2 linked regions of the Flammeovirga yaeyamensis genome follow. The protein of the gene in region 2 interacts with the protein of the main gene of each other region in a pairwise test. Links are inferred from orthologs where the notes say so. Each region holds a gene or a part of one and is shown on either strand. Other genes may lie near its edges. The genes, in order: KMW28_RS16415 and recJ.

Evidence for each region.
Region 1: the proteins of recJ (region 2) and KMW28_RS16415 interact in binary tests that used the Escherichia coli proteins (3 or more experiments, as listed by UniProt). The link is inferred for Flammeovirga yaeyamensis from one-to-one orthologs.

What each region holds. Positions count from the first base shown.
Region 1 is NZ_CP076132.1:4,155,735-4,172,391, reverse strand. Bases 6,350-9,408 are described here. They hold KMW28_RS16415 (type IA DNA topoisomerase), read right to left. Parts: upstream 9,042-9,408; coding sequence 6,657-9,041; downstream 6,350-6,656. Other genes in these bases: KMW28_RS16410 (hypothetical protein), read left to right, coding at 9,395-9,408. Outside these bases: KMW28_RS16440 (alpha/beta fold hydrolase), read left to right, coding at 1-724; KMW28_RS16430 (glutamine synthetase III family protein), read right to left, coding at 1,019-3,169; KMW28_RS16425 (outer membrane beta-barrel protein), read right to left, coding at 3,714-4,832; KMW28_RS16420 (ammonium transporter), read right to left, coding at 5,026-6,324; more of KMW28_RS16410, read left to right, coding at 9,409-10,204; KMW28_RS16405 (hypothetical protein), read right to left, coding at 10,241-10,477; KMW28_RS16400 (ABC transporter ATP-binding protein), read left to right, coding at 10,724-11,419; KMW28_RS16395 (ABC transporter permease), read left to right, coding at 11,421-13,847; KMW28_RS16390 (hypothetical protein), read left to right, coding at 14,024-15,382; KMW28_RS16385 (transglycosylase SLT domain-containing protein), read right to left, coding at 15,456-16,657.
Region 2 is NZ_CP076132.1:1,013,307-1,029,896, reverse strand. The notes cover bases 7,672-10,663. They hold recJ (single-stranded-DNA-specific exonuclease RecJ), read right to left. Parts: upstream 10,024-10,663; coding sequence 8,320-10,023; downstream 7,672-8,319. Other genes in these bases: KMW28_RS03940 (NAD(P)H-dependent flavin oxidoreductase), read right to left, coding at 10,498-10,663; KMW28_RS03945 (DUF423 domain-containing protein), read right to left, coding at 10,025-10,393; KMW28_RS03955 (rhomboid family intramembrane serine protease), read right to left, coding at 7,672-8,283. Also shown: KMW28_RS03985 (T9SS type A sorting domain-containing protein), read right to left, coding at 1-1,876; KMW28_RS03980 (transposase), read left to right, coding at 2,150-2,545; KMW28_RS03970 (redoxin domain-containing protein), read right to left, coding at 3,570-4,682; Asp-tRNA(Asn)/Glu-tRNA(Gln) amidotransferase subunit GatB, read right to left, coding at 4,732-6,192; KMW28_RS03960 (rhomboid family protein), read right to left, coding at 6,368-7,279; more of KMW28_RS03955, read right to left, coding at 7,456-7,671; more of KMW28_RS03940, read right to left, coding at 10,664-11,481; KMW28_RS03935 (hypothetical protein), read right to left, coding at 11,586-12,290; KMW28_RS03930 (SusC/RagA family TonB-linked outer membrane protein), read left to right, coding at 12,890-15,994; KMW28_RS03925 (RagB/SusD family nutrient uptake outer membrane protein), read left to right, coding at 15,997-16,590. UniProt on the Escherichia coli protein: Single-stranded-DNA-specific exonuclease.

The sequences.
Region 1 (16,657 bases), 3.1 Mb from region 2 along the record:
TATTCCGGATTTTAGAGGAAGAGGGAGAAGTATGCCGAAAGTATCATCAAATAGTAAGAACAACCAATATGATGCTATTGAAGAAGAAATACCGGCGTTAATCAATTATATATATACTAAAGTAGAAGATGCAGAATTAAACTTTGTAACGCATTCTTGGGGTGGAGTATGGTTGATGGCACATATAGCAAGACATCCTGAGTTAAAAGTAAACAGGATCATCAATATTGCTGTAAAAAGAAGTATTAGTGTCAGTTCTTTTAAAAAATGGTTTGAAGTTGATATCGTATGGAAGTATGTAGGAAAGCTGATGACTAATCTATTTGGTTATTTTCCTGCTGTAGAAATGAAGATAGGGCAGGAGAATGAATCAAGAGGTGTATATGAGGATTGTAGGCGTTGGGTATATGCCAAAGATGAGTGGATCGATATTGAAGATGGGTTTGATTACATTAATGAATTTGCACATAGGAAGTGCATTCCACCAACTTTATACATTACTGGGCTAAAGGAATTTTATTTGGGGCATCAAACCGATGTAAAACGTTTGATGAAAGAAGTGAATGGAGCACATGATCAATTTATATTATTATCAAAAGAAACTGGATTTGCACACGATTATGATCATATCAATATCTGTACTTCAAAAAGTGGGAGTGATGATCATTTTCCTTTAATTGAGGCTTGGTTGAAATCTGAGGATATAGCCCCTTGGGTAAAATAGAATTAATAAAAAAGGCTTATCATTACTGATAAGCCTTTGTGCTTTTTAGTAGGGCGGATGATGGGATTCGAACCCACGGCCCCCGGAACCACAAACCGGTGCTCTAACCAACTGAGCTACAACCGCCGTGTTTAGCGATGCAAATATAACAGTATAAAAATAAAAAATGCAACAGTTATCTGAGATAAAAGTTGCATTTTTTTATAAATGACTTGAAGTCAGCGGGAAAAATGCCCTCATGATTCCAAAGAACCATGAGGTGTATAAACATCCCACATTATATTATATCCTTAATTACTTAAGGAATAACATTTCTGAGTATTTAGGTAGAGGCCATTCAGCGTCATCTACGAACAACTCAAGACGATCTACTGCTTCACGGATAGTGTCGAAGTATTTGTGCTTGATGCTGTCACAGAACTCAACAGCTTGAGCATTTGTGTCCTCGATTTCAAGAACTCTATCACGCTCAGTTACCATTGCAGCAACACCTTCTTTAGCTTGTGCCATAAATCCAGTTACTTCCTTAAGTGTAGTAGTGATAGCAGAAGCATCAAGACCAAGAGCAGAAAGTTTCGTAGCTGAATCAGCTAATTTAGATACATAGCTAGCAGAAGCAGGAATTACTTTGTTCAATACGATCTCTTCCATTGCTTTCGATTCGATATCGATCTTAGTAGAGTAGATCTCTGACCATACATCGTGACGAGCTTCGATTTCTCTTTCAGTAAACACGTTGTGCTTAGCGAAGATCTCTTTAGCTTCAGCTGAGATGAAGAAGTCTAAAGCACGTGGAGTATCTTTAACGTTAGATAAACCTCTTGATTCAGCCTCATCAACCCACTCTTGAGAATAACCATCACCTTCGAAACGGATAGCCTCAGATTCTTTGATGTATTGTACTAAGATTTCTCTGATAGCAGCTTCTTTGTCTTTACCGCCAGCGATAGCAGCGTCAACTGAAGCTTTGAATTGAGTCAATTGCTCAGCAACGATCAAGTTCAACACTGTCATTGGAGTTGCAGTGTTTTGCGTTGAACCTACTGCACGGAACTCAAATTTGTTACCAGTAAATGCAAATGGAGAAGTACGGTTACGGTCAGTGTTGTCTAATTTAAGACCAGGAATCTTTTCAACACCTAATTCAATATACTCGTCACCACCTTCAGCGTAAACTAATTTACCTGATTCAGAAACTTCGTTTAAGAAGTTAGTAAGTGTTGATCCTAAGAATACTGACATGATTGCAGGAGGTGCCTCGTTAGCACCTAAACGGTGATCGTTACCTGCAGAAGCGATTGAAGCTCTCATCAAGTCACCATACACGTGAACTGCTTTGATAGTGTTCACTAGGAATGTAAGGAAGTATAAAGAACCTTCAGGTTGGAATAAGTTACGGCCTTTGTTAGTGATCAATGACCAGTTGTTGTGCTTACCAGAACCGTTCAAGTTAGCGAAAGGCTTCTCGTGAAGTAAAACAGCTAAGTTATGCTCACTAGCAACTTGTTCCATAACGTCCATCATCAACAAGTTGTGATCTACAGCTGTGTTGATTTCTTCATATAATGGAGCTGCTTCGAATTGACCTGGAGCTACCTCATTGTGACGAGTAGTTACAGGAATACCTAATTTGTGGCATTGTAATTCGAAATCTTTCATGAATGCAGCAACACGTGGAGCGATAGAACCGAAATAGTGATCGTCTAATTGCTGACCATGTGGAGGCTTAGCACCAAATAAAGTACGACCTGCGATGTATAAGTCAGGACGTGCAGCGTAGAAAGCTTTATCTACTAGGAAGTACTCTTGCTCACAACCTAATGAAGCAGAAATACTAGTAACACCTTCTTCGAAATAGTTACAAACATCGATAGTCGCTTTGTTAATAGCTTCTTGTGCTTTTAACAAAGGAGTTTTGTAATCCAATGTATCTCCAGTGTAAGAAACGAAGATCGTAGGGATACAAAGCGTTTTGTTTGTAATGAAGATAGGTGATGATGGATCCCAACCAGTATAACCACGTGCTTGGTTTGTTGCACGAATACCACCGTTAGGGAATGAAGAAGCATCTGGCTCTTGTTGAGTAAGTGTTGAACCTTTGAAAGTTTCAATACCTTTTGTGTAATCAAAGAAAGAATCGTGCTTTTCTGCAGAAGATCCAGTTAGTGGTTGGAACCAGTGAGTGTGGTGAGTAACACCTTTAGAAACGGCCCAAGTCATTACTGCAGATGCAACAGCGTCAGCAGTAGCCTCGTCGATTTTAGTACCGTACTTCACTGCAGATTCTACTTTTTTGTAGATAGCTGGAGCAAGTGCAGCTTTCATTTGAGTAAGACCGAAACAGTCCTCGCCAAAATAATCTGAGATTTTGTTAGACGGAGCTTCAACTTCTTTTGCTGTTCTAGCTGAAGCTGTCTCAAGGGCGTTAAAACGAAGATTTGTCATTGTAATGTGAGATTAAAAAAACTATAGCCTAGCACACATTCAAAACGATAAACACATTTCTGTTTGTTAGTACTTAGGCGAAGTTGAAATTTTGTTTACGTTTCAAATATGACTCGGATTTTTAAAAAAATCAAGAAAATTTGGTACTTATGGGTGTAATTTTGTCTTAATAGACTTAAAATGATGAAAATTTCATAATCAAGGGTATTTTTTTATACTCTATTCGATTTTTTAGTCTCTTTAAGTGTGTAAATAACACATTTAGAGCTGTTTTTTTGAGGGTTTTCTTTGTGATTTAGGGAGGTAGTTGAAAAATTATTTGTCTTTATTGATGTTCCTGGAGTTTCTTCCTTAATATATAGAGAAGGTAGAGGAGGATTGGTGTGACTGTATTGTTGTATTCAATAAAGTTTCAAGCTTTTGATTTCGTTCTTTTTATCACTCATAATTTATAGTGATAGTTCAGAAATTTCTTGATCAATAAAAAAGCCAACCTTATTAATAAGGTTGGCTTCATATATAATTATAGTATTGTTAGTCTTTCTTAGAAAGCATATACAACTGCTAAAGTAGCTTGAGTAGCTGATTTTGAATCAAAATCAGATGCAGCTTCTTTTTCTTTAGAACCGAAGAAGATTTCAGTGTCAGCAGCGTCATATCTTAATTCAGGAATTACCATTAGTGGTCCTAAAGCAATGTTACCTGATAAAGTGAATGCGTTGATATTAACAGTTGACTCCTCTAGAGTGTTGTCACCCGATGGCTTGTAAGTATCTGCAAAGTTTTCGTAACGTAAACCTAAAGCAAATGACTCAGATAATGCATATTGTCCATAAAGAGCTACACCAGTGTAAACTTGATCAGCAGTAGCTAAATCGACTGTGTATTGGTCTTTTTTATCAGCCCAAGCAGCGTTTAAACCTAAGTAGAAAGCGTCAGTAACTTGGTAACCTGCAGTGATATCAACAACAGTTCTTGTTGAAGATGTGAAACCGTTCAAGTAAACATCGAAACCTTCAGCTGGAGCAACATATAATTGAGCACCTAAACCACTCATACCTAAGTTAGGAGCAGCACTGTATGAATCCCACTCGTTAGTGAAAACACCAACCATTAAAGCAACTCTATCAGAGAATGCGTAATCAAACTTCAAACCAGCATTTTGGAAAGGACCGTTTGAGAATAAGTAAGAAGTAGAGTAGTTGAAGTTACCTGTTGGAGAGATAATTTCGTAACCAACAAATGTACCCATGAAACCAGCAGTTGCTGATAATTTCTCAGTTAGTTGGTATGAAGCATATAAGTTTTGGATATGGAAGTTACCGTCACCGATAGAACCGTTAGATCTTGGACCAAAAGATAAATCTGCAACAAATGAAGCTTTACCTAAAGTTTGTGATAAGATCACGTTAGCCATACCTAAATTGATCGAGTTTTGCTCGCCTTGGAAACTTGTTCCAATATTCATAGCATCTGTACCAGCAAAATCATAGTTGTAGAATAAATCTACTGAACCTGAAATTGAAAGTTTATTTGCTTCTGTTTCTTCTGTTGCTTCTACAGATTCTTCAGCGATAACTTCAGTCTCTGCTGAATCTTGTGCCATAACAATTGAACCCGTAAACAATAGGGATGCGATTAAAGAGAATACCTTAGTTTTCATCTTAAATAGTAAATTTAAATAGAGGTGAATAATAATATTTGTTGGATATACTTACTTCGCACACAATGAAGTAACTATATAATCATAAGTTCGATTAGTTGAGAACGTTAGAACTTACAATGAGATGTTTATAATTTTTGTATAACGATTATATAAACGAAGGAGAGGATTGCCTCTCCTTCTATATAATATCTTAGTTATCGAAAGTGATAGTATAACCACGGATACCGTGCTCATGGCTATCAAGACCTTCGTTTTCGTGCTCTTCAGAAACTCTTACACCGATAGTGAATTTCAATGCATAGAAGATTGCAAGTGATGAGAAGAATGCTACTGCACCGTAAGCTGCAACACCTGTCAATTGAGTGATGAATTGAGACATACCAGCTTTTTGACCTAATACACCAATTGCTAAAGTACCAATAATACCACAAGTTAAGTGAACAGAAACTGCACCAACGCAATCATCCAATTTCAGTTTATCCATGCCAATTGCAGAGAATACTACAACAACACCACATGCGATACCAATAAGGATTGCTTCGTTTGGAGACATTTGGTCGGCACCAGCAGTAATACCTACTAAACCAGCAAGAATACCGTTCAATACCATACCTAAGTCGAAACGTTTGAAGGCGATATAACCACCTAGCCATCCACCGATAGCACCTGCAGCTGCAGCTAAAGTAGTAGTTACTAATACTAATGAGATTGACTCAGGATCTGCAGAAAGAACTGATCCACCGTTAAATCCGAACCATCCGAACCATAATAAGAATACACCAATTACAGCTAAAGGAACTGAAGAACCTGGCTTGTCGATTACTTTACCGTTAACATACTTACCTTTACGAGCACCAATTGCAATGATACCTGCTAAAGCAGCCCATCCACCAACTGAGTGTACTACTGTAGAACCAGCGAAGTCATAGAAGCCCATTTCAGACAACCATCCGCCACCCCAGTGCCATGAACCTAGTACAGGGTAGATGAAACCTACAAGGAAGAAAGTGAAAATAAAGTAAGCTGAGATTTTGATACGTTCTGCAACAGCACCTGATACAATAGTTGCACAAGTTGCTGCGAACATTGCTTGGAATAAGAAGTCAGTCCAATAAGTATAAGCTCCACCTGCGTAACCTAAAGAAGTGTATCCTTCTGGTAAGCTAAGACCCCATCCTGCGAAACCAAAGATTCCGTTGAATTCTCCTGGGTACATTAAATTGAAACCGAACCAAGCGTAAGAAATAATACCAACACTTAAATCAACAGTGTTTTTGAAAAGAATGTTTACAGTGTTTTTAGCTTGAGTAAAACCCGCTTCAACACATGCAAAACCTAGTGCCATAATAAATACTAGCATTGTTGAAACTAGCATCCAAATGTTGCTTGCTGTTAAGCCTACATTTTGTAATTGCTCCGCTGTTACAGCCTGAGCTACCGATTCTGTTGCCAACGTTGCGTCGGCAATTAGGTGAATAGATGAGAACATTGCAGTCGAAAATTTTAAAAATTATTAGATAGTGTCATAACCGAATTGATGTGATACTCCGTTTAGTGAGATTCGAATGAATCCCATTAAACGGATCACTCACATCTATTTAGAGAAAAAGGACATATACAAGAAAATCTTGTACTCTTTTCCTCTGATTTCATATACAATTGTAGAAGTATCGCTTAAGAATTGCAAATAGGAGGGTAAAAAAAGACCCTGTTTGTTTGAATTTTTTAAATATTTTCAAAAAACAGGGTTTATTTTAAAGATATATCAACGAAATTATCGTTCTTTTAAATTTATTAAGTTTAAAAATGTACCTAATACTTTTAAATATCTAGTGAAATTGAGAAGTCAGGGTTTAATTTTAACCTACCTTCTCTATTTTTTTCGTTCTCGAAGGTAAATCCCTTCATTTTGGGGGTGATTTTCTTATTTAAGAGTGATTTTAACTGACTTTTGGTGATTTTTTTATCAAAATTGATGAAAGGTACCTTAAAATCGCACCCATTCTTCCAATTTTCACATCCATAAGCCGTTTTTCCTTCAATTATTTGTCCTTTACCACATTTTGGACACATCAATGGTGCTTCTTCTATCTCATTAAATAGCATTTGATACTGTTGATCTAATGTAATCACTCCATTTTTTGAGGTATTGTTGATCTTAAAGCCTTTTATTTCGGGAGTTCTACCTTTAATAATGAGTGATTCAATTTGCTTGTCGGTTAACTTTTTACCCCCAAATTCAAATTTCACTACAAAATCACATGATTTGTCCTTATAACCGAGGCAACCATATGCTGTTTTACCTTTTATCACCTCTTTCTTTTTACATTTTGGGCAAGTAAGGCTCATTTTACCTTTTGCTGTAGGTTTCGAGGTTTGTTTTTTTACTTTAAGGCTTTTAGTTGGCGTTTGTATTTTGAAATTGGTTTGAATTTGTTTTACATTAAAAACAACTTCACCTACCATGTTTTTAATTTCGTTCATGAAATTTTCTACCTGATAACTTCCATCTTCAATTTGTCTTAGTTTTTTTTCCCAAATACCTGTTAGTTCTGCAGATTTGAGTAAATCATTTTGAATAGTATTTATTAAGTCTAAGCCTGCTTGAGTAGGTATGATGTTTTTACGTTGTCTTTCTATATATTTTCGTCTAAATAAAGTCTCAATGATATTGGCACGGGTTGAAGGTCTACCGATACCATTCTCTTTCATAGCTTTTCTTAGCTCATCATCATCCACACTCTTACCTGCAGTTTCCATTGCCCTAAGAAGAGTGGCTTCCGTATATAATTTAGGAGGTTTGGTTTCTTTCATTTGAACTTCTGGCTTGTGTTCACCAGTCTCACCTTCTACAAAGTTTGGTAAGCTTTGCTCTTCATCTTCTCCTTTTTTCTTTTTACGCTTTTTTTCTTCCTCATCCTCCTTTTTAAAGAGAACTCTCCAACCAAGATCAAGAATTTCTTTACCACTTGCTCTAAACTCTGCTTTATCTACTATACCTCTTACTTCTGTTTTAGCTACTTTACAATCAGGGTAGAAGGCCGCAATAAAACGAAGTGCTACTAAATCATATACAGCAGCTTCGTTCTGATTCATATTTCCTGCTTTTATTTTAGTTGGTATGATTGCGTGGTGATCCGTTACCTTTTGATCGTTAAAGACTTTCTTGGTTTTTCGGAAAGGTTTGCCAAACAATGGAGCAGTTTCTTTTGAAAACTTATGAAGTGCTCGCATGGTCGGTCCAATTTCTCCATACATATTATTAGGCAGATAAGTAGTATCTACACGTGGGTAAGTAAGAAGCTTCTTCTCATACAAGCTTTGTGCAATTTTAAGTGTTTGCTCCGCAGAGAAACTAAATTTTTTGTTACACTCTACCTGCAAGGATGTTAAGTCAAATAAATACTGTGGGGCTTCTGTTCCTTCTTTTCTTTGTGTTGATGTTATTTCAAAAGGTTTACCTGTTACATATTCAATGGCTTTGTCTACTCGTTCTTTCTCTGTAAATCTACCTTTTGCATAAGAGAAAAGAACATTTCTATACTTTGTTTTTAATTCCCAATACTTCTCTTTCTTAAAATTCTGAATTTCTAAAAATCGATCGGTTATTAAGGCTAGTGTAGGAGTTTGTACTCTACCTATTGATAATAATTGCTTGTATCCACCAAATTTGATGGTATAAAGTCGTGTAGCATTAATTCCTAAAAGCCAATCGCCAATCGCTCGTGCACTACCTGCCTTATATAATAAGTCAAAATCTTTTTCTTCTTGAAGTTTGTCAAACCCTTTCTTGATGGCTTCTTCAGTTAATGAAGAGATCCAAAGACGTTTTACAGGTGCTTTGCATTTGGCATGATGCAAAACCCATCGTTGTATTAATTCTCCTTCTTGGCCTGCATCACCACAGTTAATGACTTCAGTAGCGTTTTGTACTAAAGATTCTATTACCTTAAACTGCTGTTTTGATCCATCGTTTTCAATAAGTTTAATAGCAAATTTTTGAGGTACGATAGGAAGGGTAATTAAATCCCAACGTTTTAATGTAGGATCATAATCATGTGGCTCTTTTAAGGTGCATAAATGACCAAAAGTCCAGGTGATCTGATATCCATTTCCTTCGAAGTAACCATTCTTTTTATTTTTAGCACCTAATACTTTGGCTAAATCTCTGGCTACACTTGGTTTCTCTGCTATACAAACTTTCATAAATAATCTTTTAGGAATGATAAATTTCTAAAAAAAAAGTTTGAATCATAAACCTTAGACAATTTTATTAAGTAGGAGTAATAAATATCTATTTGATAGTCAATATTGGTATTAACAATTGTTGGTATTAAATCGATCGTTTGATTAAACTTTTTATTGTACTCTCCGTTCATCTAATTGTGTTTGAAACTGAAAAAAACAGAGACAGAAAAAAGTACGACAATTTTGTTTGCTTTAAAATTCTTATCACTTAATTTCATGTTGAAAATACCCAAGGGTTGTATTGAAAATGGAAACATTTAAACAAAAATTGGAAAATACATTCTACTATTAAACAATATCAATCTATCACTATGAAAAATTTAAGATTACTATTTAGCGGCTTATTTATTTTTATTTCATCAATGCTATTTGCTCAAAATGGTGAAAAAGAAATAGAAGAAGTCATTAGAAATGTTGTTGAAAGAACAACTTTTAGCAATGATAATTTAGATAAAATCAATACTATTTTCGATACGTTTAGACCTGATGCCATCATTAATGTCACACAAATGAATGTGGATGGTAGTAGAAAACATCGTGTTTTAAGAAAGTCAGAATATAAAAACATATATGTTTCTCAATATCAACATAGTTTGGAACGTAATTCTGAATTGAAAATTCATGAAATTAGAGTACAAGGAAATATTGGTGTAGCTTCTTTTTCTTTAAATTATGAATTGAAATCAAAAGCGAATGATAAAATTGTTTCAAAAGGTTACGAATCAATGGTTGCTACTTTCGTGAAACAAAAAGAAGGTTGGATGGTCATGGAATTGAATATCTCTGATATTGAATCTGAAAAATACCAAGGAAAATGTTCTTGCGAGCTATACAAAAATCCGAACACCGGACAGGTTATCGCAAAAGTATCGGCTCCAAAAGGTGACCGTTTCGAAAATGATTTAAACAATATCTATAAACGTAAGAAAGGTGGTATTACTTACTTTATGGTTCAAGGTATTGTATTCGAATGGGCTGATATGGAAAAAATTTGGACTTTGGATGCCTCTATGAATAGAGTAGACATGCTTGGAAAAGCAAAAAATGATGATGATGCTGTAATGTTAATCTTAAGCTTCGTTTATCAAAATGAATGTTCAGAATTAAAATTAAATAAATAAGCCTCCCGAAGGAGGTAGAAAAGGAGTATAGTTTGACTATGCTCCTTTTTTGTTTGGGTTAGGAACGAATAAATGATCCGATAATATATAATTAATTTCCAGTCTTTGTAACTGATTGGTTATATCAAAATAGGTTTTATTAAAATCTTGGTAGCTTTTAGCGAAGAATTCTATTTCATAGTGTGGTCTGTAATCAATTACTCTAAAGTTATACTTTTCGATAATATGATACACTTGTTTTTTATTTTCTATAAGTAGCTTAAAAGTTAACATAAAGTACAGGTAGTAATGGGTTGATAAATAAGATCGTTCTGTAAGAATAATAAAGTTTTCTCAAAATGTGTTCATTCTTCTAAGAAGAGTAAAATAACTTAATCGTATTGTACAGTAAACGATTGATCGCATAGTTCAATTCTGAACATTAAATGAATGTTATAAAAACCTGTAACTCACTGTGTTTGTTGAAGTGTTAATAATTTGAATGATTGTTGTTAGTAACACTAGGAATAAATTTTTTTTATGAATACACCTTTAATTCAAATAAATAACATCAATAAGGCCTATAAAAATGAGGACAATGATACATTGGCCCTTCATCATGTTACTCTTAATATTCAAGAAGGAGAGTTCGTGTGTATTATGGGGCCTTCAGGATGTGGAAAATCAACATTACTCAATATTGCAGGACTATTGGATTTGCCTACTGAAGGCGAAATGATTTTTAAAGGTCAAAATGTAGTTCACCTTTCATCAAAAAAGAGAGCGCAATTAAGAAGAGAGTTTATAGGTTTTGTTTTTCAAAGCTTTAACCTTATTGATGATCTAACTGTGTTCGAAAATATTGAATTACCACTTATCTATCAGCAAGTACCACCCAATGAACGTAAATTGAGGGTAGAAAAAATGATGGATCAATTACAGATTTCTCATAAAAAAAGAGTATTTCCAAATCAAATATCTGGTGGTTTACAGCAAAGAGTTGCGGTGGCAAGAGCATTGGTTTCCAATCCTCAATTAATTTTGGCTGATGAACCAACAGGTAACTTAGATTCAGAAAGAGGTAGAGAGGTAATGGAATTACTTCAGACCTTAAACGAAATGGGAACAACTATTTTAATGGTAACCCATTCCACAGCAGCCTCTGATTATGCAAGTAGAGTAATACACCTATTTGATGGGCAAATTGTAACCGAGAATTTACACAAAGGACGTTAAAGTGCTAAGAAACTATATACTCATAGGTATTCGTAATCTTCAAAAACATGGAGTTTACTCAGGTATTAACATTGTCGGGATGTCAATGGGAATAGCTTTCTTTACCCTATTGGTACTTTTGGTAAACTACGAGTTATCCTATGATTCTTTTCATAAGAATGCTGACCAAACCTACAGAGTAGTAGAAATTATCGATACTCAAGATATAGGAGAAAGGTCTGCTAGTGTTCCTATCGCTTTAGGCCCAACAATAAAAACATTATACCCTAATTATATAGATCACTCTGTCCGTTTCTTTAACCATCAGGCATATTCTCATGTGATTTCTGTTGCAGGACAAAAATTTAACGAAAACCATTTATACTTTACTGACGATGATTTCTTTAAGGTTTTCGACTTTCCTGTAGTGGAAGGAGATAGAAATTCAGCCTTATCTGAAGAAGGTAGTGTGGTGATTACAAAAGAAATTGCGAAAAAATATTTTGGTGATCAAAGTGCAATTGGCAAAAAGATTCTTTACGAAAAAAAGCATTACCTCAAGGTAACAGCAGTAGTCGATAAACAAAATTACCCTTCTCATCTCGATTTTGAGATTTTGGTTTCTTTCTCCACTTTGAATGTGACCAATCGAGAACTATTTTTTAAAGAAGATTGGGTTTGGAACCCATGTTGGACCTATATCACTTTAAAAGATGGTGTGAAACCAGAAGAACTAGAAGCTGATTTTGAAATTTTGCTTCAGGATCCCTCAAAATTCCCTTCTTACTTAAGAGATTACGTAGAATTATACCTACAGCCTATACAAGAAATTCATTTGTATTCTGATTTGGATTTCGAAATGTCTCAGAATGGAGACTATATGTATATATATATTTTTAGTGCAATTGCCATCATGGTATTGGTTATTGCGGCTATTAATTTTATGAACTTATCTTCTGTTCGCTACTCTACAAGAATTCGAGAAGTGGGTATTCGAAAAGCAATAGGTGCTGATCAAACAGAATTAATCAATCAATTTGTTGTTGAAGCGGCAATTCTAAGTGTACTCTCCATGTTTGGAGCTATCGTATTCTTGGAATTACTCTTTTCTTTTGTGAATGATTTATTGAGTGATTCAGGATTTATATTAGAAAATGCTGATCCTCAAAACATTGTTTTACTTGTAGGAAGTAGTGGCTTATTTGTTGGGGCGTTATCAAGTTTTTATCCTTTGTTTTATTTATCTGGTTTTAAACCTTTGGAAGGACTACATGATACTTCACCGAAAGGATATCAACAAAAGAAATTTAGAAAATGGAGTGTGATTACACAGTTTATCATTTCCATGTTTCTACTTTTTAGTACCTATGTATCGAAAAGACAGTTAGATTTTATGAAAAATTCTGATATCGGGTTTAACCAAGAGAATATTGTGATTGTTCCAATGGGTGAAGTCAGATATCAGAAAAGTAATTTCCATCTTATTAGAGAAAAGTTCTTACAATTAAAAGATGTTGAAGCGGTAACTGCTATCGATGAACTGCTAGGAGTTTGGGTACAGAACTATCCTTTTACATTTAAGAAAGGGAATAAAAAACTACCTTCTGCATTTTATGCAAGTGTAGTTACCTATCCAGATGTATTTAAAGTCTTTGATTTTAAAATACTCGCTAAAAATCCTACTGGTCCACTCCGCGAAAGAGAGATCTACGTTAATGAAAAGTTGATAGAATTTGCTGGTTATTCCTCTCCTCAAGAAGCTTTAGGAATGAAATTTTATACTTCAAGGGGATATCAGAAAATAGCGGGTGTCATCAAAGATTTTCATTATGAACCAATTCATAAGCCAATAGAACCTTTCGTTATTGATGTGAATAACGGTAATAGAGCAACCTCAAGGTTTTCTAACAAATTTTTGGCATTAAAAATAAGAGATGGTGTTAATTGGAATATATTGGAAAAACAACTCAATTTTAAATGGTCTCAAGTAGTAGAATACAGGATATTAGATACATTTTTCCTAAAATCTAAAATAGAACAAGCCTTTAAAAAAGAGGAACAATTAGCAAAAGTGTCTCTTATATTTTCAATCATTGGTGTAATAATTGCGAATTTGGGTTTATTCGGGCTTTCTTCTTTTATTACTGTTAGAAAAAACAAGGAAATAGCGATTCGTAAGGCCTTAGGTATGGAAGATACTCAAGCCATGCTTTTTGTATCAAAAGAGTTTTTCGTACTTGTTATTACCGCTTGTGTTGTGGCTTGGCCTACAGCTTATTTGGCCATGAAACTTTGGTTGGATAACTTTCCAAAAGCGGTGAATATTGATATTGGTGCTTATTTATTTTCGGGTGGATTAACTTTACTGATGACCATGATTACAGTAAGTTATCATGTAATAAAGACAGGGTTAAAGAATCCTGTAGAAGATTTAAAAGCTGGAGTATAATTTCAAGATTACTCAAATAATTGATTATCAAAATATTGTGATCTTGTTATTTTTTGTTGAATTACTATATCTAAGGTTAATTATCTGTAGTTGTAATTGTATTATAAGATTACTTAAAGTTATATCTTCGAGATATTTATTACATTTGCTACGTTACCTAATTACAATTTGCATCAGTGAAAAATAAATTCGATCTATCCTTTTTATTAAGTGAAAATGATTTCCTTAATCAATCGGATTATACTGCCAATAAATCTTGCCTTGTTAATTCACTAGAATCGGTAGAAAATATCAACGATCAATCCAATGGTTTGATGCGCCTGTTGCTACATTCTATTCGATACGAACAATCTACTGAAGTATCAAATTCAATTTATAAATACATTACTCTGTTTGGGTATGATATACCTCAATCAGGTAATCAATTACACAGAGATCTTTCCTTACAACATCTTAGGTTATTGGAAAACATAGGAGAAGATTCTATAGATCTAGCTTTTCAGTCCAGAAAACAAGAACCTTTAGATGAAACTTCTTATTATTTAAGAATCCTTGCTCCCTTTATGCTTTGCGATGAAATAAAAGATTGGGAGTTCTATAAGTGGTGTGCACTAGAAATAATAAACTATTCTTTAGAAAATGGTTTAAACGAAATCACTCCTTATGGGTGTTTAGGCTTATCTAGGTACATGATAACAAAGTATGAGGATATGCATTTGGCTAAAGATTATGCTCAAGTTGCTTTGTCAGAAATTGAAAAGTCTAATAATAAAAGAATTATTAATAACTTTTATTCTGATTATGCTTTTATCATTCTTCCTTGGTTAGAAGAGTTATCAGTTTGTTTAGTTATGATAAACGAGAAGTTTTCTCTTATTCTAAAATCAAATGATAATTACCTTAAAGGGAAAAATGTAAAAAGGTATTATCAAATGCTTCTTTTTTCTGGAGTGAACAAGAGTGAAGCTTTAAGAAAGTCACATCATGATTTAGAAAACGTAGCCTTTGATGAAAAACCGATTGTCACAGAGATTTTACAACTTTATCAGTTATCAAAAATGACAGAAAGGGTAAATCTTGAAAAGGTAATCATGCTAATTGATAAAAGTCCAGAAATCTATGAAGGAACACTTTTACATCCTTCATTATTGGTCATGAAAGCCGTTTACATCAATAACCAAAAAGAAAGTCGAGAAGGGGAGCTAAGAAAGATTTACGATAGATTTAAATATTGGGCGGGTTATTCTCCTAAATTATTCAATACGTGGAAACATTTTGTAGAAGCTGAGTGGAGAATCAATAGAGATGAAGTTGATCTGGCTAAAGAGTTATATAGTAAAGCTTTAAAAGAAAGTTCATCCAATAAAATAGATTTGAAATGCTTAGTGGCACTAAGGAGATTAGCTGTTTTTTCTGAAATAAAGAAAGAAGATTCAGACCTTCCACAGTTCTACACCGAAGCAAAGGATGTATATAAAGATTTTGGTGATGAAAAAGCTTTTGAAGCTTTGATTAATCGTTTTAAATCAGCTTAATCTTAGAAATTATGTATAGCAAAAAGGCCGAATCATTTTAGTGATTCGGCCTTTTTGTTGTGGATAGAATATATTAATTGAAATAAATCTTATCCCCAGTTTTTACATCCTCTTCCTTTCTTACATCATTCAATTTTTTAAGCGCTTTAAGCGATATACCATACTTAACGGCAATAAATGTTAAAGTCTCATTGTCTTTCATAATATGATAAGATTCAGGAATAGTTAGAGGAAGCGGAGCTATATAATAATGTGAGTCTTTGATGAGCACATCATCTTTACCTTCGTAGTTGTATTTTCTAATCTTTCCTTTAGAAATACCCACAGCTTCTGATAATTCTTTTTGTGTCATGTCCTCATGAAGAATGACAGCTTTTACTCCATTCACTAAGGCCAATTCAAATTTCTCTCCTTGCACACCTTTTTCTATAGGTAAAACAAATGGATAGTTTTCCTGAATAGAATCAGCATAAAATTTAAATATATCTTTTCTAGCTCTAGTTTTTCGAGGTTTAGCATAAGGCGATAAGCTTGCAACAATCTGATTGATTTCATCAGGCTTACTTTCGATCATTACAGAATAAACTTTATCTTCTGGGATGTAACTTCCATACAACCAAGTGTTATTTTTAGCCAATATGTCTAGAGATTGCCCCGTAAATTTAGAAACCTCTTTTAAAGTATATCCGTTTGTAGGGAATTCAATCATTACGAAATGACCATCATCCAAACCAACTTTGTCTTTAAATGCAAAATAGTGGGCTAAATAATGAATCAAATATGGATGAGTATTCTCGTTAATTGTTACATGATTGTAATAGTTAAGCTTATGGTTTCTGATATAGCTTCTCGCCCCACCTAAACCATCATGATAAGAAATCATGGCATAGAACCAGTTCCCCAAATAATAATAATTCTTTGATAAGTAATCAGCAGCACCAATACTGGCGGATACTACATTTTTTCTTTCATCCAAAGAACGGTTGATCTTCATGCCTCTTTCCTCAGCAGTAAAATCTTTAAACTGCCAGAAACCAACTGCAGGAGGTTTTGCATTGGAAATTGCATTTCCATCCAATAAAGATTCTTGTAAAGCAAGATATTTAAATTCCCCTGGTACTCCTCTTGCTAATAATTCTCTTTCAATATATGGGAAGTAAGAATTACATCTTTCGAGCAATTCATTGTAATGTTTTTCTGATCGAGTTAAACTATTGTACTTGACCATTACCTTTTGCATTCCTCCATTTGTAATGACCACTTTTGATCCCATTA
Region 2 (16,590 bases):
AATATGATCCATCAGAAAAGTCGACAGTTATACCATAAATACCTGATTCATCAACATTTACCGGAATACTGTTATTGTATTTATGAGTAATTACATTGTTGATCGTATCGTAAGCAATAAATGATTGTGTTTGATCCAACAAAGAAAAACCACTATTTCCAACATCAAAAAATTGTTCTAAATAATACTGAGAGGGTCCTACCCTTTGCATTTCAACCGCTCTATCTGATCTAAAACCATTGGCATCCGACATCATGAAATAAGCGGCATGTTCAATTCTCCAATCAAATGCCACATCATCTCCTAAATAATGTTCCCATTTGATATATACTGTTTCTCCTTGTGCTAAAGGTTGTACCACCAATCCTCTCGCTGCATTAAAAGAAATAGTATCGTTACAATCCCAATAAAGGGAAACATCTTCTGCCATGTACTCGGCATTCGATAATCTATTTGAGGTTTCCTTGATATAATAATCGCCATCTTCTGGAGCGGTAAATACAAACCACTGTGCTGTACTTTCAACTACATTATCTCCTAATTGAGAAGGTAATGCAGTGGCACAACTATTCTGTGGTGTTGGAATAGCCGACCAAGCGAAAATATCATCTACGAAGAATACGTTGTCCACACTACTTTGAAGATCGACAGTTCTTATCTTAAGTGAGTCTTGTTGATCTATTTCTCTAAATTTCGTTCCGCCTTTTAAGAAGAATGTAAACTGATTTTTCGTAGCTGTGAGGGGTAATTCAACTTCGTAATAATTGCTATCTTCATTATAAGTTAGATGTTTATCCGGCCAATTAAATCGCCAACCTTCGTAATCTCCCGCTACATATATTTTCGTATCTGCCGGGGTATTAGCAGGAATATTTCTAACAATAATTTTTGGTAAAGGGGCGATATGAAAGTTAAAATCAAATGCTTGAATATTACTTTGAGCATCAGAAACCATCCACTGAACTTTTAGTGTATCGAAAGGTTGAAGTTCTACAGCACCACCAATATCGTATCCATAAGTATCCAATTTCATGGTGTTATTGACAAACAATCTCAAATTTTTATTGATAGAGTATTCATCTGTTTTTATATCAACTATTTCTTGTCCACTACTAACATATTGATAAAATGAGGGTTGATCATAGGTAGAATAAATACTTGATGAATCCACTAACAATGGATTATCAAAAGAGTAACCTGAAGGCACAAAATTCCAATCCTCTATAATTATTTCCCATTCTGTAGAATCAGTAAAAGATACATAATACGTACTTTCGGAACCGTTGCTTTCTAGGGCTTTATACGCCGGATTGTTATCAATAAATACATTGAAATCTAAGCCTATGGTTCCATCAGGCAATAGTAATTCATAATAAACACCTGATGTATCCAAAAAGAATTGTCCATAAGATGTTGGGTTATTAAAGTAGGCAGGTGCGTTAGCTGTTAATATCGCATTCTGAGGAGTATTAGGTGGTAAATTATCTACTCTAATTTTCACTTTAGGTGCAATAATTCCAGCAGAAGCTGTATTCACTAATGAATAAGTGTTCTGTGTAAAATCGACGGTGATGTCATAGGTACCTTGAGTAACTTGAATATTTAAACCGTTCGGAACTAATACTCCAGAAGGAAAGGTGTCTCCTCCCCAATTGATATCCCAGGTTGTATCTGCCCGGAACTTTAATTCTCCATCCAAAAGAGGGACATCAGAAAGTGTCCAAATGGAACTGTCTGCAGGGTTTACGGTAAGAAAAGTTTCGAAATCCCAACTTCCGCTTGTCGCTGTGCCGATGATACCGACGGCAGAATATTGAGCATAAGAATAGTAGCTACTACTTAGCAGTAGCAGTATGAGTAATAGTCTATTTTTCATACTGAGAGTTTTAGGTAAAGATTCTAATAATAGTTTGTAGAGCGAAACAAGAAAAAATCTTACTCAAACACAAAAATTATATCTGATAATCAATCAAATATAAATTCAATACAACTATATATTAGTTTTTTATAGTTCACTTTTATGCAGTTAATCGTAAAGCACCTCTAAATTTTCCAACAAAAAAAGGTTAACCACCGAAATGATTAACCTTCCTTTTTAGACTATGTATGTACAGTCCTAAAATAACGATACACTAAAACAATCGTTATCATGGAAGAAAATAAAAATCAGTTCATTAAACGTACCCAAAAGGATTATCCAATGTCCTTAAAGCTTCAAATTGTCTCGGAAGTTGAAAACGGTCAACTAGGTCTTAAAGCAGCTCAACGTAAATATGGTATTCAAGGGAATCAAACTGTAAAGATTTGGTTACAAAAATATGGTAACTTTGACTGGAACCATAAAGTAAGTGCCATGAAGAAAAAAACACCTGAACAAGAGTTATTAGAGCTTAAACTTGAGTTGGAAACAGCAAAAAAGAAAATCAAACGATTAGAGGCTGAAGCAGAAAAAGCTGACCATAAATCAATTATTTTCGATATGATGATTGATTTGGCTGAAAAGGAATATAAAATTGATATAAGAAAAAACTCTTCACCCAAGTAGTAGACCATTTCAGAGGTGAGTATTCTAAAGGTGTAGAATATTCAAGTCAATTACTTGGGAAAGACCGTCAAGTGTATTACCGCTCTATTAAGCGAAAAGAAAAAGATCTGAAAATTTCTGAGCAAGTAGTATCACTCGTAGAAAACGTTAGAATAAAGTTACCCAACAGTGGTCATAGAATGTTGTACACTCTACTGTACTCTGATTTGAAATCTCTGGGTGTAGGACGAGATAAATTGCTGCAGATTTTGAAAGCCAATCACTTAGATATAAAACCTAAGAGAGCATATCATGTAACAACAGACTCAGATCATAGATTCAAAACTTATCCAGATTTGGTTGATGGCTTAGAAATTACTAGGCCTGAACAAGTCATGGTAGCTGATATTACATATGTTGGCACAAGAGATAACCCTTGGTATTTAGCTTTAATTACGGATGCTTATTCTAAAAAAATTATGGGATATGACTTATCTAGGTCGTTAGATAAGCAAGGTGCAATTAGGGCATTAAAAATGGCAATAAAACAACGTGAGTATAAGGGGGAAAAGTTAATTCATCACTCAGATAGAGGTGTACAGTATTGCAGCAAAGCTTATCAGAAATTGCTTAGAAAAGCAAAAATTATAACGAGTATGACTGAGACTTATGATCCATATAAAAATGCTATTGCAGAACGCATCAACAGAACCATAAAGCATGATTTTAATCTGAGTAAATATGTTAATTATGAAATAGTCTTTGAAGCATACTTAAAAGAATGTATAAAAACTTATAACTTAGTGCGACCTCATATGTCATGCTATATGAAAACACCAATTCAAATGCATAAAACAAGAGGAAAAAGAAGAAGAACTTACCAAAAGGTAAAGGTAAAAGCAACATAACAAATTTTAGAAACCTTTAATGGTGGAAATATGTTAGGCGAAAAAAAGACCCAATAACTTTTAAATTATTGAGTCTTATATTTAAAATAAATTTAGTAAAAACCTGTATCGTTATTTCAGGACTTTACATGTATAACTTAATCTAAAAGCTCTGCTAATTTCTTTTCTAAAGCATCGCCTCTTAAGTTCTTTGCAATAATTTTTCCTTCTTTATCAAGTAATAAAGTGAAAGGAATAGACTGTACTCCATAAGCTTCTGCTGCTACATTTTCAGTATCGTGAACTTGTAACCAAGTAATACCATCTTTCTTAATCGCTTCTTTCCACTTATCTGTTTGCTGATCTAAAGAGATACCATATACTTCAAAACCTTTGCTTTTGTACTTATTGTAAGCTTTTAAAACATTAGGGTTCTCCATTCTACAAGGCATACACCATGATGCCCAGAAATCGACCATCACATACTTTCCTTTTAAAGAAGATAGTGCAATTGATTTACCATCTACATCTTTTAAGTTAATGTCTGTAGCCAACTGACCGACAGAAGTTTTCTTTAATGTCATGTACACATTGTACACTTCATCAACCAATTCATCATCGGGAAAACGTTCGTTTAAACGCTCAACTGAAGCGATGATTTCATTCAAATGTTTGTCTTTATTCTGAATGTAATTCAAGACGATTAAAGTAATATAAGCACCATCAATTTCTTTCAGAGATTGATACAGCTTTGCCTCTCTTTTGTCTTGTAACTCCTTTATTTTTTTTACAACAGCTTCTTTCGCTTTATCATTATCAGCAGTTACATACTCTTGGTTCAAAAGACTTTCTTGATTGACAAAATCATCAAATTGAACTTTCAGTTTATGAAGAAGTTCATTTTCTTTAGAACCGTGAACCTCTAAACCATGTGCTGCACTTTTTACCGTTAAATCTTTACCTTCAATAACAAGAATATCTTCTAGAGTGTTTCCGATATTTAATGTGTAAAGTCCTACCTGATTAACAGTGTACTTTAAATTGAAAGCACCTCCTTTCTCAACCACAGCAGTTGCTACATCTTTCTTTCCTGTTTTCTCGAAAGCAAAAAGCGTTACTTTATCACCTTCTTTAGCAGTTTCTATAGAACCAGAAATTGTTACCTCTGCAGGAAAGTTAACGGCTGACTCCTGTGAATTTGAAGAAGTTTTGTCACAGCTGATAATAAAAAATGCTGCGATAAAAATTAAAATATGTTGTATCGTTTTCACGTGATCTACGTATTTACTTGTTTATATATATTGCAATATACACAGAAACTTATTTTTCCAAGGCTTCACGCAACAATTGATTTGTTTTTTGAGGATCCGCTTTTCCTTTTGCCATCTTCATTACCTCTCCCATAAACAAGCCTAACAAGTTCTTTTTCCCTTTCTTATAGGCTGCGGCTTTATCTGGGAATTTAGCAATTGCTTCTTCAATTAGAGGTAATAAGAAATCATCTCCTCCATCTTGAATAAGATCTAAGGATTTTGCTAAATCCTCAACAGATCCTTTATAGCCTTTCAACATTTCTTTGATAAGTGTTTGAGATGCCGCAGCAAAACTCACTTTCTTATCATCGACTAATTGAATGATGTCTGCAATCTCTTTAGGAGTTACTTTTAATACATCGAAATCAATTCCCGCATCGTTAGTAATCGACTTCAGAGGCCCCATCATCCAATTTGATGCCGCCTTATAATTCTTTGTTGCACCACAAAGCTGTTCAAAATACAATGCAGAAGCTTTCGACTCTGTCAATAAACGCGCATCGTATTCTGGTAATTTATATTCTTTGGTAAACTTCTCGACCAATTCTGCTGGTAAAGCAGGCATTGTCGATTTAATTTCTTCTACCCACTCAGGCTTCACGATCATCGGAGGAAGATCTGGACAAGGGAAATAACGGTAATCGTTTAGTGTTTCCTTTGTACGCATTCCATACGTTTTACCATTATCTACATTGAACGTTCTTGTTTCAGAAATAATCGGTTCTCCATCCTCAATTAATTTGATCTGACGCTTCATTTCATAATCAATTGCTCTTTGGATATTACGCATAGAGTTCATGTTCTTGATCTCACATTTTTCTCCAAGAGTGGTTGATCCTTTTAAACGTACTGAAACGTTTGCATCACAACGAAGGGAACCTTCTTCCATGTTACCATCGGCAACACCAAGGTAACGTACAATTTTTCTGATTTCGCCAACAAAAGCTGCAGCCACAGCAGAATCGTGAATACAAGGTTCGGTCACGATTTCCATCAAAGGTACTCCGGCTCTGTTAAGATCGACCAAAGTATCTGGGCTTCCATCAAGGTGAGTTGATTTACCTGCATCTTCTTCCATGTGGATTCTATTCAAGATCACTTTAAAAGGCTGACCATCTTTGGTGACTACATCTAAGTGACCACCCACCACAATTGGTGTTTTATCTTGAGTTGTTTGATATCCTTTCGGAAGATCGGGATAAAAATAATTTTTACGGTCGAAGAATTGATATTCAGAAATCTTTCCATTCACTGCCAATCCCATTTTTATCGATGATTCGATTACACCCTTATTTACTTTCGGAAGTGTACCTGGCAAGGCAAGCGTAATCGGACTAATGTTTACGTTAGGATCTTCTCCAAAAGTAGTTGGATCAGAAGCAAAGATTTTACTGTTTGTTGTTAGTTGTGAGTGAACCTCAAGCCCCACTACCAATTCATATTTATCTATTATTGATTGATCGACCATGTCAGTAAGTTTTTTATATAAATCTTTCCCCGTTCTGATAACCTGATATAAGGGAAAGAGTAATCTCTAATATTTGAAATATTTTCAACAAAAAAAGCTATTCCTTTACAAAAGAAATAACTTTTTATGAATTTTATTACAATATCAATAAAATAATTGAGATTTCACTAACATTTTAATGTTTTCGTTGACTTGCTTTGAATAAGATCTGCTTTTCTTCTTGAGTTAAGCCTTCATATCCTTTGTCTGATATCTTATCCAAGATCTCATCTACTCTAGATTGTGTAGGTTGATCTGTATTTTCTTTACCTGCTTTAGTTTTCGATTTCGACTTTTTATCTCTACGATAAACCACTTTTAAATTCTTCTTTGGTGATAAAAGATTATCAAAAAAGTTTTCGATAGCGTAAAATGGAGCTCCTAAATCTGTACCTTTTTGGAGCATTTTAACATAAGTGAATCCCATGATAATTCCTCCTAAATGCGCCATTTGTCCACCAGCATTTCCTCCAGTTAATCCAGATATAGACATCACTACATAAAAAGCTGCTAACCATTTAATTTTTACTGGTCCAATAAACAAAAGGTTTATTCTGTAATCTGGAGCAATCGTCGCTGCACCAACTACAATAGCTAAAACACTTCCAGAAGCTCCTACAACTACTGCATTGGCACCATCAAAATAAGGAATTAAGTTATATATCAAAAGATAAACTATACCTCCCATTAATCCTCCTAAGAAGTATAGGATGACAGCTTTTTTATCCCCTAAGAATTCGGTAAAGATCATTCCGAACCAATATAATATCAACATGTTCATAAGAATATGAAAAAAGTCTTTCATACTATGAACAAAGAAATAGGTAACCAAAGTCCAGGGCTTATATAAAAAGCTAGTAAATTCAGAAGGTAAAGCTAGATTCTCATAAATATTCATTTCAAAAAATGATGAATACCCTGAGAAAGTCAATAACACATTAAGTAATGACATTACAACGAAAATGATAACATTGATAATGATCAATCGAAGTAATCCACTTCCAGGCTTGTTCCACGTATATTTTAAATCTGATATAAAACCGTTCATAAGAGTTGATATTGTAATGGTTTAATAGTGATTATCCATACTGCTTATTAATATTACACACGTCTTTGATGTAGACTTTGGTAGATGGTAAAGCAAATTAATTAGGTTTTATTAATTTACATAAATTCACTGTTTTAAAAAAATGAAATTTTGTTACCCTTCTACTTATGTACATTTTATTGATAACTCATGTACTTCCATTTCTTCATCAAGAAGTAAGCAAATAAAACACCTCCAAGGTGAGCAAGGTGAGCTACGTTATCACCTGGATTATTTTGTACTAACTCGTAAATTTCAAAAAGGATATATCCGCCTACCAAATACTTCGCTTTAATCGGTATTGGAGGGAATAATAGCATCAAACGTAAGTTTGGAAATAAGAAAGCAAAAGTAAATAGTATCCCAAAAATGGCTCCTGAGGCACCGATCATTGGTGTATCAAAATTCAATAAGGTCAGTTGTCTTACATACGATATCGCTTGTTCTTGAACTTCAGGATGATTTTCAAAATGTGTAGGATAATCATCTAGGACGAATGTATTTATATCTGGATTATATTGAAGTATATTCTCTGCATGATGTTCAAAGAAATACGTCAAATTCTCAGGAGTAGTATCAGTAATAAAATTGGCGGCATCAATCTCCATAGTATGCATTTCGTAATAGTTGGTTAGACCATACAATGCACCTCCACCTAAGCCACAAATCATATATAACGTAAAAAACCTCTTAGAACCCAAGACATTTTCCAACATTGGCCCAAAGATCACTAAGGCAAACATATTAGAAAAAATATGTCTAAAACTCTCATGAGTGAACATATAGGTTATGGGCTGAAAGATTTGGAAGAAATCTGATTTAGGATAATGATACCCTAAAAAAGCAACGATGATATTTACCTCTGATCCATTTAATTCCTGTGTTGGTAATAGGTTGGCTAAAGCAAATACTATTAAGTTGACTATTAATATGCCCTTAACGTAAGGTGTTAATTGAAAATTCATATAATTTATAGTGATGAGTAATGAGGTAGTATACCTTTATTCATTCTCTGATTTTTTGATATCAACACAATTCAACTGAAGTGTTTTATTCCCTCTAAATTCGTTGATTTCTAATTTAAATAATATATCAAACACAGAAGTAGTAATTACTTCTAATTTTTCTACTTGGTTAAAAGCAATCACACTTAATGCTTGATCGCCTTCATGCTGAACTATATTAAACTTTAAATGTTTATCCTTAAGTACTCTTGGGGTATCAGTTACCTTTACTTTTTCAGCTAAAAATACTGGAATCTCATTTTCGTGACCAAAAGGTTTCATTTGCTGAAGGATATTGGCAACAGATAAATTAATGTCAGCTAGATTTACTTTTAAATCTATATTTCTGAAGGAAACAAATTCCTTTCCATTCATTTTTTTGTCTACTTTGTCAATGACACGTTCCTTAAATGCTGACAAATTTTCCTCTTTCAATGACAAACCTGCGGCAGAAGTGTGTCCGCCGAATTTATCTAGCAAGTCGTCACAATCCGTAAGTAACTCATGAATATCAAAATTATCGGTGGATCTAACAGAACCTGTCACCTCACCTCTTGAATGTGTTAGGCAGATCGTCGGTTTACCAAATTGAGCCACACATTTCGAAGCTACAATTCCTAAAACACCTTTATGCCAATCTTCTTTATACAACACCAAAATACTATTGTCCTTTTCCTCTTCACCAAGCGTGAAAGCTTCTTCCGTATTTTGTTGATCGTATTTTCTGCGTAAACCATTTAATCGATTTAACTCTACTGCTAATTCCTTGGCTTCTTTAGGATCTTCTGTAGATAAAATTGATGCGGCATACTGTGCATGTGCGACCCTGCCTGCTGCGTTAATTACAGGTCCTAATGAATAAGCAAGATCATTTAACGTAATATTATTTTGATCCAACTTCAAACTAGAAAACAACGCTAAAAGTCCTGCCTTCTTGGTTTTCTTTAAATAACTTACTCCTTGATGACAAAGTACTCTATTTTCATCGACCATTGGAACAACATCACAGGCTGTACCTAACGCCACTAAATCCAAGTGACTCCATAATGGTGTTGGGTCAATGCCGTGTTTCTGACAAAAACCTTGAAGTAATTTGAAGCCGACTCCACAACCTGACAACCCTTTAAAAGGGTAGTTACAATCTTCTCTCTGAGGATTTAAAACTGCAGTAGCTTTCGGTAACTCCTCTCCAACTTGATGATGATCGCAAACTATAAAGTCGATATTTCTTCTGTTGGCTGCATCGATAGCTTCAAAACTAGTGATACCGCAATCCAAAGAAATAATTAACTGACAGTTGGTGGTATGTGCATAGTCAATTCCTCTTTCAGAAACGCCATACCCTTCTGCGTATTTATCAGGAATATAGTAATCGACATTATTATAGACAGAACGGAAAAAGTGCATATACAATGCAACTGCAGTAGTGCCATCAGCATCATAATCTCCATAAAATAGAATACGTTCCCCTTTTTCAATAGCTATGGTTAGACGTGCAACGGCCACATCCATATCTTTCATCAAAAAAGGATCGTGCAACTTTTCTAAAGTTGGTCGAAAATAATTTCTTGCTTCAGGTAGCGTCTTCACTCCTCTTTGTGCCAACAATTGCGTAATCAACAGTGGAACATTAGGTTGTTTAGACAATTCCTTTACATATTCTTCTTTTGGCAGTTCAGCCAATTTCCATTCTTTATTCATATTATTTTTTTGCCCCTATGGCTAAAGCCACCCAAGCGGCGATGAATCCAACTCCTCCAATTGGCGTGATTGCTCCCAACCAATTCATTCCTGTCACAGATAATATATACAAACTACCTGAGAAAATAATAATTCCCAAAATCATAAATGTAGCCGACCACTTTAACCAGCTTCCTTCTACTTTATCAGATAGGGCTCCCAATAATAAGAGTCCTAATCCATGATAAAAATGATATTTGACACCTGTTTCGAAAGTAGCTACTCTTCCGAACGACTCTAATGTAGCTTTTAAGCCATGTGCACCAAAAGCACCAATTCCCACGGCTAGGGCTAAAATGATCGCCCCAATTGTAATTAAATTCTTACTCATTTTGTTTGTCTGTTTAGATGAGTAAATTTAGGGAAAGTAAACACAAAACCCCAACTTTTACCAAGTTGGGGCCATACAAAAAAATGATTGATTGGATCGTATCTTTATTTCTCTACTTCCACTTTTGATGTTGTCATCTGTTCCACCATTTCATCGACCACTGCTTTTATTGGTCGGATTGATTTTACATACTCAATCGATGGTCCAGCACACCAAACTGTTTTGTAGGTGGCCGACATTGCCGCTTTTTCTAACATTTTCATGCCTTTATAAGCCGTCAACATCTTTGCGAATTTCTTTAGCTTCTTATTTTTATTCAGGAAAGTTTCTAACCAATTCTGATTGGTTCCAATTTCTTGCATGTAAGGCGTATTAATTACTGTACAAGGAGTACCTGATAATTTCGTGGTCATCACAATATCCTTCGCTCCATAATCTACACAAGCTTGTTTATAATCTTGAGAGACACCTGCTTCTTCCGTAGCAATAAAAGGAGACCCCATAGAAATACCCACTGCTCCTAATTCTAATTTCTCTTTCCATTGATATCCATTGCCTACTCCACCAGCAGAAATTACTGGAATGTTACAAGCCTCCACCAATGCAGGAACAAGTTCAGTAGCCGGAGTTGGACCAGCATGTCCACCTGCTTCTTTATTTACTGCTATAACAGCATCCGCTCCCAATTCCTCACATTTCTTGGCATAATGTACATCAACGACATCACAGAATACTTTTACACCTGCAGGCTTACAAAGTTCAATCACCTTTCTCGGAGAACCCAAAGAAGTAATGATAAAGTCTACCTTCATTTCCACACAAGTATTCAATTGCTCCATCATACGGATATTCGATTTATTCACAATCAAATTTACCCCAAAAGGTCCATCCGTCTCTGCGCGTATATCTTCTATGGCTTCTCTAAAAGCCTTATCCGTTCTATAATTTAAAGCAGGTACCGCCGCTGTTACTCCACTTTTTATGGCAGCTTTCAGCATTGCAGCATTAGAAACCAAAAACATCGGAGCAATAATCATAGGGTATTTAATCCCCAACATTTCGGTTAGCGGTGTGGAAATCTTTTCCATAGTGTTGTGTATTGGTATTTTAAGTTAGTTAAAAAAGGTATGCAAGCATACTATTTGTTTTTTTCAAGATCATAAATATTGGGGAGAAAAGCAAGTGAGGTTCCCTACCAACTCCCTTGCTTTTCATAAGTCGACAAGGAAACATGCAAATGATCTCCCGTTCCTCCGTGCCTAACGGCATTAAAACCGAGGGATTTGAAATAGAGTTGGGCAGACCAAATCATCCAGAAGGGACGGTTTCTTGTGCTTAGATCCATGGCGTGGGTGTATCCGGTATTTTGAATGAAATGCAATGAGCTATCTTTTTTCTTTAAGCCCATTTTGGTGTAATCGTCTGAAGTTCTTGATAGGTCTGTGATGATTAAATCGTTATCAAAGAATAGGAAAGTGCGGACGGATATTTTTAGGTAGGGATGAAGTGAACTGTATTCGGCTTTGACTTTATTTGATTTCGCATTTTTTCCGGTGAAAGAGAGTAGAGAAAAAACTGTGTAGCCCAAGACCAAAATACTAACAATACCACTTAACCATTTCAAATAACTTTTTGATAATCTCTTGTCTTTGAAAAACAGTTTCGTGATGATCAAAAGATAAATAGCAATGCAAGAAAAGGAAAAAATCATACCTAAGAATAATCCAATCCATGTGTTTAAGTGATAGGTATGATAGAAATAGATTCCACTTCTAATCAACCCTAAAAAAGGTAGATAGATGAGGAAGGAATAAAACAGACTTTTCATCAAGAATTTAGTGATTACCCATTTCCAGTTTTTTGATTTTGTTTCTGCGATTTCCTGATTTTCTATCATTATATTTTTTATCAAAGAATAGTTGTCTTTACCTAGTTTCAATTTAATCATTAAGTCAGATTTCTAATATTAATTGAATTAAAATCCTATAAAAATAATACTATATCAGCATCTGTTATTTCATATTTGATTACGTAGTCTTTGAATATTTCTATGGTAAATCGTCTAAAAATAAAAAAGTTAATCGAAATAAAAATTAGTTAATTTTAACAAACAAACAACTCGTAATCAATTGCTTACAAAATACCATAGTAAAAATGTAGTAATATAAGTGTAATAATGATACTTATTATTTTTGAACCTGATTTATCAAAACGCTACCTATGTATTGTCCACAAAGACATTGATATCAATCCAATAGTATTTTTCTTAGTAAAAAATAAACTATTAGCGTATGTCTTTAATAAAATGAAATGAATCAACTCTTTAATCTATCTAACTATGAAATGAATTATTCAATTCTCTTGTGAAATGAACATTACCAACATCTAAACATTGGTAATATTTTAATCGACTTAACAGCTGTCTCTTAAAATTATATTAAGAAGCTGGTCCAACGTCCTATAATTTATTTAAACAAAAAACATTCTATTACGAAAATGCAAAAACTAATACGAAATAAAGTAATGTGGTTTATGCTCACATTTGCTTTCTCTTTGCTTTTAGGTTCCTCATCTTATGCACAGGACCGTATTGTCTCCGGTACTATTATAGATGAAAATGAACAGACTCTTCCTGGTGTTAGTGTTACAGTAAAAGGAACTACTCTAGGTACTGTAACTGATTTTGAAGGTAAGTTTAAATTGAGTTTACCAGAAAACGCTACTTCACTAATTTTTTCATTCGTTGGTTATAAAAGCCAAGAGGTGAGTATCGATAACAAAACAACATTTGATATTAGCTTGGAAGTGAACGAAAAGCAACTTGATGAAATCGTTGTTGTGGGTTACGGTGTGGAAAAGAAGGCTGTTGTTACAGGGGCTATTTCTTCTGTAAAGACCGATGATATCTTACAAACTCCAGTATTGAACGCTGCTCAGTCTCTTCAAGGTAGAACTGCTGGTGTTCAAGTGACCAACGTTTCTGGTCAGCCTGGTGCTGGTATAGATATTAGAATTAGAGGTACAGGTTCTAACGGTAACAACAGTCCTTTATATGTTGTAGACGGTGTACAGATGGATAATATCAACTATCTTAATCCAAACGACATTGCCACTTTCCAAGTATTAAAAGATGCTGCTTCTTCTGCAATTTATGGGTCTAGAGGAGCTAACGGTGTGGTTTTAATCACAACTAAAGAAGGTAAATCTGGTAAGATGACAGTTTCTTACGATGGTTACTATGGTGTACAACAAGCAGCAAACAGAGCTGATTTAATGAATGCGCAACAGTATATGGAATTTCATAATGAAGGTTCTGTAAATGCAGGAAACGGAGAAAAGTGGGATTTATCTAATCCTCCTGCTGCTAACACAGATTGGCAAGATGAAGTGTTCCAAAATGCTCCTATTCAAAACCACAGTTTAAGTTTAAGTGGTGGCAGCGAAAAATCTACTTTCATGGCGAGTATCGGTTATTTTGCTCAAGATGGTATCATCGGTGGAGATAAATCGACTTATGACCGTTTAAGTTTACGATTGAATAGTAATCATAAAATCTCTAATTCATTCACTTTTGGACAAAACTTAAACTTCTCAAGAGAGAATAGAAATGGTTTATTAGAACAAACCGAACATGAAGGTGCAGTGACGTCAATGCTACTTCACGACCCTGTTACCCCAGTTTATGCTCCAGAAAGTGATTATGCTAAATACGATGCAATTGTTCCTGCTCCGGTAAAATCAGATGACGGTAGATATTATGGTATGTCTGATCTTAACTTACAAGGTATAACTAACCCGTTAGGTATTATAGACAACACAAACCAAGAAAACACTTATAATAATATTGTTGGTAATGTGTACTTAAATTTCCAACCTAAAATGATCAAAGGGTTAAACTTTAAAACTGATTTTGGTTTCCAATTAGGTACTTCAAAATCTAGAGAATATACTCCAGTTTCATCACTCGATCAGTTTACGAAGAAAAACAGCTTAAGTTCAGTACGTCAAGGACAATCACAATCAACTACTTGGCAATGGGAAAATACGTTGTCTTACACTCACGACTTTGGAGATCATAAAATCACAGCTCTAATTGGTAATACAGCGAGAGAACATAGTAATGAGTGGATCAACGGTAGTGGTACTGAGTTACAGTTTAGCGGATACCAAAATGCCTATTTAGATAATAAAGTGAACAATGAATCACAAACAAACGATGGTAACCGTTATTTACACCGTCTTGTATCTTATTTTGGTAAAGCTAACTACAACTACAAAGACAAGTATTTATTTACTGCAATTCTTCGTTATGATGGTTCAGTAAACTTTGGTCCGGAAAACAGATTTGCCTTATTCCCGTCACTTCAAGCAGGCTGGGTAATGTCAGAAGACTTATTCAAATCGTCAGATATTGTAAACTTTATGAGATTAAGAGCATCGTATGGTGAAGTAGGTAACGAAAATATCCAACCATTTGCTTACTTATCAACTATTGGTAAAACAGAAGAATACATGTTCAACGGTCAACGTTACACAGGTTTTGCTGCTCAGAAAATGCCTAACCCAGCTATTAAATGGGAAACTGCTACAGAGATGAACGTAGGTTTTGATGTAGGACTTTGGCAAAACAAATTCTTCTTAAATGTTGACTTATACGATCGTAGAAGAAAAGACTTGTTATCAGACAATCCAATTCCATTAATCTATGGTATCGGTGCTCCAACAGCAAATATTGGTACGGTACAAAATAAAGGTTTTGAATTGACATTAAACTATAAGAATTCAGAAGGTGATTTCAGATATGATATCTCAGCAATTGCTTCTTACAACGACAATAAAGTGTTAAGCATAGATGGTCAAGATCATATTCTAGGTTACAAACCTGATTTCTACGATGGTCAGTTAGCCATGAAAGAAGGTCATTCATTACCGTACTTCTGGGGATACAAAACAGACGGAATCTTACAAAATGATGCTGAAGCAAAAGCTTATAACGAAGCACTAGGAAAATCTGCAGTAGCAGGTGATATCAGATTTGTAGATACTAACGGTGATGGAGAATTAAACGCTGCTGATAGAACTGATATTGGTGATCCTTTCCACGATTGGACACTAGGTTTAAATGCTCGTTTCGAATATAAAAACTTTGATTTAAGTATCTTCTTCCAAGGTCAAACAGGTGCCAAACTATTTAACGTTGCAGCTCTAAGATTGGACGCAATTGGTGCAGGTGCTCACAATTACAATACTAGATTCTTAGATCGTTGGACTGGTGAAGGTAGTACAAATAGCTTCCCAAGATGGAGTCATACAGCAGGTGATAACTTTACGCTTATCAATGACATGGTTCACTTAGAAGATGCTTCTTATGTTCGTTTGAAAACTTTACAGTTTGGATACTCACTTCCACAATCTGTTTTATCTAAAGCGAAAATCCAAAATGTTCGTTTTTACTTCTCAGGAAACAACCTACTTACATTCACTAACTACTCTGGTTTAGATCCAGAAGTTGGTCACGGTGGAACAATGGGGATGGGTATGGACAGAGGTTCTTATCCACAAGCAAGATCATTCATTTTCGGTACTAATTTGACATTCTAATCATGAAACTAAAAAATATATTAATAGCTGCATCTTTATCCACATCACTACTTATAGGTTGTGGGGAGAAATTCTTAGACGTTCAACCAACAGACCAAGTGTCTACAGAAGCTTTCTTTGCATCAGAAGCTGATCATGAAAAAGCATTAGTGGGTGTTTATGGTATTCTATCAAGAGATTACTACGAATGGACATATCAACCATTAAATATGTTATCTGATTTAATGTCAGATGATAGCTATGCCGGTGGAGGTGCTGGTGGTTCAGATCAAATTGAATGGCAATTAATGGGACAGTTCAATTTAACTGCTGCCAACAATCAAACTACACAAGCTTGGAAGAAATGCTATGTTGCTATCCAAAGAGCAAATACACTAATTAACAACTTTAATTCGGATGTATTCTCCCAAAAAGAAGCTGCAGATGGAATGCTTGGAGAAGCTACAATGTTAAGAGCACACTTCTATTACGAATTAGCTAGACATTACGAAAATATTGTCATTGTTGATCTTGCTGCTGGAGAAAGCGAAATCACTCAATCTCCTGTCGATGAAACGTATGCATACATTGCTAAAGATATGCTAGATGCTATTGAG